2 regions of the Brachybacterium aquaticum genome follow, and region 2 is predicted to be linked to the other one. Evidence: predicted binding sites of a transcription regulator. Region 2 holds the regulator's gene; the other holds the start of a gene.
What was found. The regulator HspR, encoded in region 2, represses chaperone genes until heat shock. The targets are predictions, from matches to a motif close to AAGTTGAGTCNNNNNGACTCAACTT.

Region 1 (4,030 bases), 1.1 Mb from region 2:
CTGGTCATGCTGCTGATGCTGATCCCCTGCATCGCGCTGACCGTGTGGTTCCAGCGCCGCTCCTCCCGCGAGTACCGTGCGATCCGCACCCACTCCGCGCGGCTGATCGTCCACTTCGTCGAGGCGATGGCCGGGATCCGCGCCGTCAAGGCGTTCCGCAAGGAGGAGCGCAACCACGAGCGCTTCGACACCCTCGCGATGGACTACCGCAACGCCTCCCTGCGCTCGATCAAGGTGTTCGGCATCTACCAGCCTGCGCTGCGCGTGCTCGCCAACGTCACGATCGCCGCGGTGCTGGTGGTGGGCGGGTTCCGGGTGCTGGCCGGGGATCTGCAGGTGGGCGTGCTGGTCGCGCTCGTGCTCTACTCGAGGCGCTTCTTCCAGCCGATCGACGAGATCGCGAACTTCTACAACGCCTTCCAGTCCGCCGTGGCGGCGCTCGAGAAGATCGCGAACCTGCTGGCCGAGCAGCCGCACGTCAAGGAGTCCCCCACCCCCACGCCGCTGCCCACCTCGAGCGGCGAGATCGACTTCGAGAACGTGTCCTTCCGCTATTCGGCCGACGGCCCGCTGGTCCTCCAGCCCCTGGACCTGCACATCCCGGCCGGGCAGACGGTGGCGCTCGTGGGCCAGACCGGCGCCGGGAAGTCCACCGTCGCCAAGCTCATCTCCCGCTTCTACGACGCGACCGAGGGCCGGGTGCTGCTGGACCGCGTGGACCTGCGCGACATCTCGATGAAGGACCTCACCCGCAACATCGTCATGGTCACGCAGGAGGCGTACCTGTTCTCCGGCACCGTCGCGGACAACATCGCGCTCGGCAAGCCCGGTGCGTCCCGCGAGGAGATCGAGGCGGCCGCCCGCGCGATCGGTGCGGACGCCTTCATCGAGCAGCTGCCCTACGGCTACGACACCGACGTGAACAAGCGCGGCGGACGCGTCTCCGCCGGGCAGCGCCAGCTGATCTCCTTCGCCCGCGCCTTCCTCGCCGACCCCCGCGTGCTGATCCTCGACGAGGCCACGAGCTCCCTGGACATCCCCTCGGAGCGGATGGTGCAGGAGGGTCTCACGAAGCTCCTGGGCCGGCGCACCTCGCTGATCATCGCCCACCGCCTGACCACCGTGATGATCGCCGACCGGGTGCTCGTGGTCCACGACGGCCAGGTCGTCGAGGACGGCTCGCCGACCGAGCTCGTCGCCGCGGGCGGGCGCTTCGCCGCGCTGTACCAGGCGTGGCAGGAGTCGATGTAGCGGGGCCGGCGGTCGGGGCGCGCCCTCAGCGCGCCCCGAGCAGCGCCTTCAGCTCCGCGGTGACGCCCTCCACCTCGACCGGCATCTCCGGCCTGCGGAAAGTGTCCGGGGTGACCAGGAACCGCTGCTGCAGGGTCACTGGGCCGGGTTCGGTGGACATCTGGATGCCGTTGTCCTCGTAGCCGCAGGCGCGCGAGACCGCGGCGGAGCGATGGTTCTCGACCGCCGCGGCGGACTCGGCCCGCTCGGCGCCGAGGTGGTCGAAGGCGAGCACGAGCATCGCCTGGCGCATGAGGCGGCCGTACCCGCGGCCGTGCGCATCGCGCGTCAGCCAGGAGCCGGAGTGGACGGTGCGCCGCTCGGCGAACCGCTCCGCGGCCACGTCCTGCACGCCGAGGAGTCTGCCGCCCGCCCAGATCCCGAACGGGAGGGTCCATTCCTCGGGCCCGAGCCCGCTGCGCAGGCGCCACTGGAAGCGCAGCGCCTCGCGCACGCGCTCGTCGGGCTCGGCGCGGTACCAGCCGAACACGTAGGAGGCACCCTCGTCCTCGAAGATCGGCCGACGGATCAGCGCCGCGTACTCGGGCAGATCCGCGTCTGCGAGCACCCTCAGGGTCAGGTCCCCGGCCCGCACGACGAGCCCGAAGGGCGGGTGGAGCGTGACGAGCGCAGGGTCGACGGTGGACGCAGAGGAGCCGGGCACGGAGGATCCGGACGCAGAGAGATCGGGGGCGGAGGCCATCGCTCCAGCGTAGTGCTGGGAACGATGGTCTCCGCCCCCGATCTCGGTGGCGGTGCGCGGCGCCCGGACGTCGGCCTGGCCTCGGGGCCCGGTCGGATCAGGCGCGGCCATCGGTCACGCGCTCTGCGCGCTCAGGCGCGGGTCTGGTCAGGCGTTGACCGGCTGGGCCTCGGTGCTCTCCGGCGCGGACTCGACGGAGCCCTCGGGCTCGGGGCTCACTGACTCGCCGGTGGCGGACCCGCCCTCGAGGGCGACCGGACGGTCGCTGTGGGTGACGGCGATCTTGCGCGGCTTGGCCTCCTCGGCGACCGGGATGGTCAGGCGCAGCACGCCGTCGCTGTAGCCGGCGTCGATGCGGTCCAGCGCGACCCGGTTGCCGAGGGTCAGCTGACGGGCGAAGGTGCCGGTCGGACGCTCACGGGTGAGCCAGGAGCGCTGGCCCTCGACGGGGGTGGCCTTGCGCTCGGCACGGATGGTCAGGGTGCGGTCCTCGACGTCCACGTCGATGCTGGCAGGGTCCACGCCCGGCAGGTCGATCTCGGCGACGAAGCTGTCGCCGTCGCGGTAGAGATCCATCGGCATGCCGACGGAGGCGGGGGTGCGGGAGAGGTCGGAGAAGAGACGGTCGACCTCGTGGAAGGGGCTGAGGGTGCGTGCCATGGTGTGTCCTCCTGTGTGCATTTCTGGCGTTCCGGGTGACATCTCTCGATGTCGGCGGGGAGTACAACGCATGAGTCGGCCTTCTATTCCACAGTTGAGTCATAGGGACTCATGCCGTGTGCGTCACACCCGGGCATGTCGACGTCAACTGGCCTCCGGTCGCGCACCGGCGCACCCGCCGCGCTGCACAGCTCACGCCCTCCGTACAGTGGCTCCATGACCACCGACGTGCTGCTCACCGGCTTCGCCCCCTTCGACGGCGCGGCGCTCAACGAGTCCTGGGAGGCGGTGCGCGCGGCGGCGCCGCTGCTGGGCGAGCGCGGGATCGCGGCCGAGGCGCTGGAGCTGCCGGTCGAGTTCGGCGCCGCCTCCGCCCTGCTCACGAAGGCCGTCCGGGAGCTGCGCCCGCGCCTGGTGATCGCCGTCGGCCTCGCCGCCGGGCGCAGCGCGATCACGCCGGAGCGCGTCGCGATCAACGTGCGCGACGCACGCATCCCCGACAACGCCGGCGCACAGCCGATCGACGAGCCGGTCGTCGAGGGCGGGCCCGTAGGCCGCTTCTCGCACCTGCCCGTGAAGGCGATGGTCGCCGCGCTCGCGGCCGACGGGATCCCCGCGGCCGTCTCGCAGACGGCGGGGACGTACGTCTGCAACGACGTCTTCTACGCACTGCTGCACCTGCTGGAGACGGAGCCTGAGCTGGCCGGGATCCGCGGCGGGTTCGTGCATGTCCCATCGGCCGACGTGGTCGACTCCCCCGCCGCAGCCCGCGCCGTCGCACTGATGGTCGAGGTGGCGCTCGCGACGGAGGCCGACGTCCGCCTTGTCGGCGGCGCCGAGCACTGACGGCCCGGTCGCACCCCGCCTCCGCACCTGCAGCGCGCCGGCTCCGCGCCGTGCCGCGCTGCACCGTGCCGTACCGAGCCGTGTCATCCCCCTCCAAGCCGTGCCGCGGGAACGTTCCGCCCCGCACGGCGCGGCCGTTGTCAACACCCTCCCCGTGCCGGGGATGAGCGACGCTTCCGACTGTGCACATCGGGCCGTGCGCAACGCCCTCGAGGTGGACAACCGCCCCTCTTCCACCCCTCCGCAATAGTTATCCACAACGTTTTCCACCGCGGTGGAGGAATCACAGACTTGTAGTTCCGCAGGTGCGAGCGAGATGCCGGGCGTGTCGCGCCTCGGGAGCCGTCCGCGGCCGTGCGGCGGCGAAGCCTCAACCTCAACTAGAGGTGCAACCACGCAGTAACTTCACGAAGATGCAGGTCAAGGGCTCGCAAAGTTGCCGTGCGAGCTGGGCCTCCACGGCTCGGAAAGCTCTCTCGATGGGCCTGTCGGGCCGCTGATCACCTGGTGTGAGGGCACTGTTCGGGCCGC
Region 2 (4,030 bases):
CACCGAACAGCTCAAGCGCGACCAGGCCGAGTACGTCAACTCGCGCCGGCGCATCGAGGGCGCCGCGACCGCCTCCCAGGAGGCCGCGATCGCCAAGGTGGTCACCTCGCTGATCCCCGTGCTCGACGACGTGGAGCTGGGCCGCCAGCACGGCGACATCGCCGAGGGCACCCCGTTCCACTCGATCGCCCAGAAGCTCGTCGAGGTCCTCCGCTCCCACGGCCTGACCCGCTTCGGCGAGGTCGGCGAGGAGTTCGACCCCACCCTCCACGAGGCGCTCATGCACGAGCAGGCCGACGACGTCGACACTGCGACGGTCTCCCTGGTCATGCAGCCCGGCTACAAGCTGGGCGAGCGGGTGCTGCGCCCCGCGCGGGTGGGCACCAAGGGCCCCGCCTGATCGGCGAGCCCGACCTCCGATGACGGCGGGGCCGTGCGGTCCCCGCGACCGACCGGCCCCGCCGCCGTCATCCCCCAAGACATACGCAGAAGCACCTGACGCTCCCGGAAGGAGGCGCACATGTCCCAACAGGACTGGCTCGACAAGGACTTCTACGCGGTCCTCGGCGTCTCCAAGGACGCCGACCCGCAGGAGATCAAGAAGGCCTACCGCAACCAGGCCAAGAAGTACCACCCCGACCGCCACCCCGACGATCCGAAGGCGGAGGAGAAGTTCAAGGAGATCGGTGAGGCCTACTCGGTCCTCAACGACGCCGAGCAGCGCCAGCAGTACGACGCGATCCGCGCCATGGGCTCCGGCGGCGCCCGCTTCTCCGCAGGCCAGGGAGGCCCCGGCGGTGCCGGCTTCGAGGACATCTTCTCCGCGATGTTCGGCGGCGCGGACGGCGGACGCACGAGCTTCGGCGGCGGTGCCGGCGGTGGCGCGCAGCCCGACCTCGACGACCTGCTGAAGATGTTCGGCGGCCAGGCGGGCGGCTTCGGTGGGGGCGGCCGGCCGACCGGCTTCCAGCCGAACCCCGCCCAGGGCCAGGACATCTCCGCCCGGACCCGTATCAGCTTCCGCGATGCGGCGCTCGGCACGGAGATCCGCCTGACCGTGGACGGCCGCACCGTCACCGCCCGCATCCCCGCGGGCGTGCACGACGGGCAGAAGATCCGCCTGCGCGGCAAGGGCCGCCCCGGCCACGGTGGCGCACCGGCCGGCGATCTGCTGCTGACCCTCGATGTCGACGAGCATCCCGTGTGGAGCGCCGACGGCGCGAACCTGCGCCTGACCGTCCCGGTCCGCTTCGACGAGGCCGTGCTCGGCACGACCCTGTCGGTGCCGCTGCTGGACGGCGGGACCATCTCGATGAAGGTGCCCGCCGGCACCCCGTCGGGCCGCACCCTGCGCGTGCGCGGCAAGGGGCTGGTCACCAAGAAGGCGACCGGCGACCTGCTGGTCACCGTCCAGGTCGCCGTGCCGACCCACGTGGAGGGCAAGGCCAAGCGGGCCGTCGAGGAGCTCCGCGACGCGCTCGCGGACGAGGATCCCCGCGCGGGCCTCGCGGCCGCCGCCGCGAGCTGAGAGGAGCCCCGGCCATGGCACCGCAGCAGCGCATCGACGACCGCGCCCCGGTCTTCGTCATCTCGGTGGCCGCCGAGCTCTCCGGCATGCACCCCCAGACCCTGCGCCAGTACGACCGGCTCGGCCTCGTCGTGCCCCAGCGCACGCGCGGCCGGGGCCGGCGCTACTCGACCCGGGACATCATGCGGCTGCGGGAGATCCAGTCGATGTCCCAGGACCAGGGCATCAACCTCGCCGGCATCAAGCGGATCCTCGAGCTGCAGGACGAGGCGAGCGAGCTTCGCGAGCAGCTCACCCGCGTGCGCGAGGCGCTCGAGGCAATGACCCCCGCCCAGCGTCGCGTCTTCGCCGCCGACCGGGACGGCGAGATCAGCGCCCTGCGCCGCGGCGAGCGGCCGCGCCGCAGCAGCTCCAGCGGTGCGCTCGTGGTGTGGCGGCCGAACCGTCGGCCCTGACCGGGCCCGGCGCTCCCCGTCCGCCTCGCGCCTAGCGCTTTCGCCGCAGACGGCGATGGGGCTGCGCGCCGACGAGCGCGTAGATCTCCTGGATCTGCCGCGCGACCTGCAGCAGGTCGACCGACTCCGCAGCCTGGCGCCCCGCTTCCCGCAGGTCCACCAGCTCGCCGTCCAGCAGGGCGGCGAGCTTCGTCGCGACCCGGTCGGGGAAGCCGGGGTCGTCACCGCTGACCTGGTGGGTCAGCACCCCGTCGGGCATGGCGTCGCGGTAGATCGGGATGCCGCGCACGAGGGTGGGCGTCCCGCACGCCAGCGCTTCCCACAGCACGATCCCCTCGGTCTCCTCCTTGGTGAGGAAGCAGAACGCATCGGCCCCGCAGTACGCCTCGCGCAGCTGCTCGGGGCGCACGTAGCCGGGGAACTGGGCGTTGGAGGGGGCGGTGCGCAGGGCATGCTCGACCTCGGAGGTGAGCAGGCGCTCATCCGTGCGGCCGTACCAGACGAAGGTCGTGTGCGGCATGCACCGTGCGACCTCCACCCAGTCCAGGATCCCCTTGCGCACCAGCTGCATGCCGACGCTGACCACCACGGTCGAGGTCGGGCCGAGGCCGAGGGACTCGCGAAGACGTCCGCGCGCCTCGGGATCGGGGCGGAAGAACCGGGTGTCCACGCCGTTGGAGAGCACGCGGATCGGGGCGGTGAGGCCGTACTTCGGGGCGGCGATCAGATCGCGGGAGTAGGTGCTCGGGGTGACCACCAGGTCGCCGCGGCGGTAGATGTGCGAGATCCAGCGGCGGAACAGCGGCGCGAGCCGGTTCGAGCCGGGGAAGGAGTCGCGGAAGTCGTCCTCCGTGGAGTGCGCCCACACGAGCACCGGGCGCCGCCACAGCCGCGCCCAGCGGGCGAGAACGGGCGTGTCCGGGAAGGGGGTGTTCAGGTGCACCACGTCGAAGGGGCGCAGCGGGTTCGTGACCACGACGTGGCCGAGCGAACGCACCGCGGACTCCTGGTGGCGGATGGCCGCGCCGATCCCGGACTCCTTGGCGAGGGAGGCGAGGCCTCGGGGCATGAGCACGCGCAGCGGCTCATCGGGGCGCACGTCGCGGCGCGGATGGCGGCCAGGCACGACGGTGTGCAGGGCATGGTCGGCCCAGCGCACCGCCGGGTCCCAGGGGCGGCGGGGGCGCCGGACGGCGCGGGTCTTCATCAGCATGTCGGAGTCCTTCTCACCAGGGCAGGAACCGCAGCAGCAGGGCGCTGACACCGAGCCCGTACGCGATCAGGGCCCACGGCTTGCACAGCAGGATGATCAGGGCGTAGGTGCGCCACCGCACGCGGGTGGTCCCGGCGATGTAGCAGAGCAGGTCGTCGGGGGCGACCGGGAGGGCGATCGCGGTGGCGAAGGCCCGCGTGAAGTGCGCGCTGCGCGTCCAGCCGAGGAACTTCTCGACCGTGCGCACGCCGAACATCCGCTCGATGAGGTCCAGCCCCACATGGCGGCCGATCGCGAAGTTCATCATCGAGCCCGCGCACACGGCGACGTAGTTGTATAGCGTCCCCTCGACCGGACCGAACAGCACGGGACCGGCGATCACCAGCAGCCCGCCCGGCACGATCGGGAACACGACCGAGGCGGCGGAGACGACGAGGAACGCGACGGGCCCCCAGGCGCCGAGGGAGTCGATGAAGGCCTGCAGGTTCACCAGGGAGCGCAGCACCCCCGTGTCCAGTCCCCACACGACCATGGCGATGCTCGCGGCGAGGCCCAGCAGCGGCGAGAGCCGCACCGCGATGAGCAGCGGGTCGCGGCGGCGCGGGGCGGTCTCCGCGGCCGAGCCATCGGCGGCGGGGGCCGTCGGGGAGGCGGGGGCTGTCGAGGTCGCAGGCGCCGTCCGGACGGCCGGGGCGGGAGCCGGGGAGGTGGACTTCCGCGAGGGCAGCGACGGTGCGGAGGGCACCGCCACCACCGGGATCGTGCCGGTGTGCGTGCTCATGCGCTCACCGCCGTCCGGGCGATGATCTGCGGCGGGCGACGCCGCAGGATCTG

Region 1: a site for HspR is predicted at 2,745-2,769, ahead of HNR70_RS13240 (Hsp20/alpha crystallin family protein). Genes of this name have one in related genera too.

Annotation. Positions count from the first base shown of each region.
Region 1 is NZ_JACHLZ010000001.1:2,952,621-2,956,650, forward strand. Features, by position in the region: gene HNR70_RS13230 (ABC transporter ATP-binding protein) at 1-1,251, shown strand, start outside; gene HNR70_RS13235 (GNAT family N-acetyltransferase) at 1,277-1,993, opposite strand; gene HNR70_RS13240 (Hsp20/alpha crystallin family protein) at 2,141-2,653, opposite strand; gene HNR70_RS13245 (pyroglutamyl-peptidase I) at 2,870-3,499, shown strand.
Region 2 is NZ_JACHLZ010000001.1:1,852,782-1,856,811, reverse strand. Features, by position in the region: gene HNR70_RS08295 (nucleotide exchange factor GrpE) at 1-400, shown strand, start outside; gene HNR70_RS08290 (DnaJ C-terminal domain-containing protein) at 521-1,528, shown strand; gene HNR70_RS08285 (heat shock protein transcriptional repressor HspR) at 1,543-1,983, shown strand; gene HNR70_RS08280 (glycosyltransferase) at 2,015-3,196, opposite strand; gene HNR70_RS08275 (TVP38/TMEM64 family protein) at 3,210-3,977, opposite strand; gene HNR70_RS08270 (glycosyltransferase) at 3,974-4,030, opposite strand, start outside.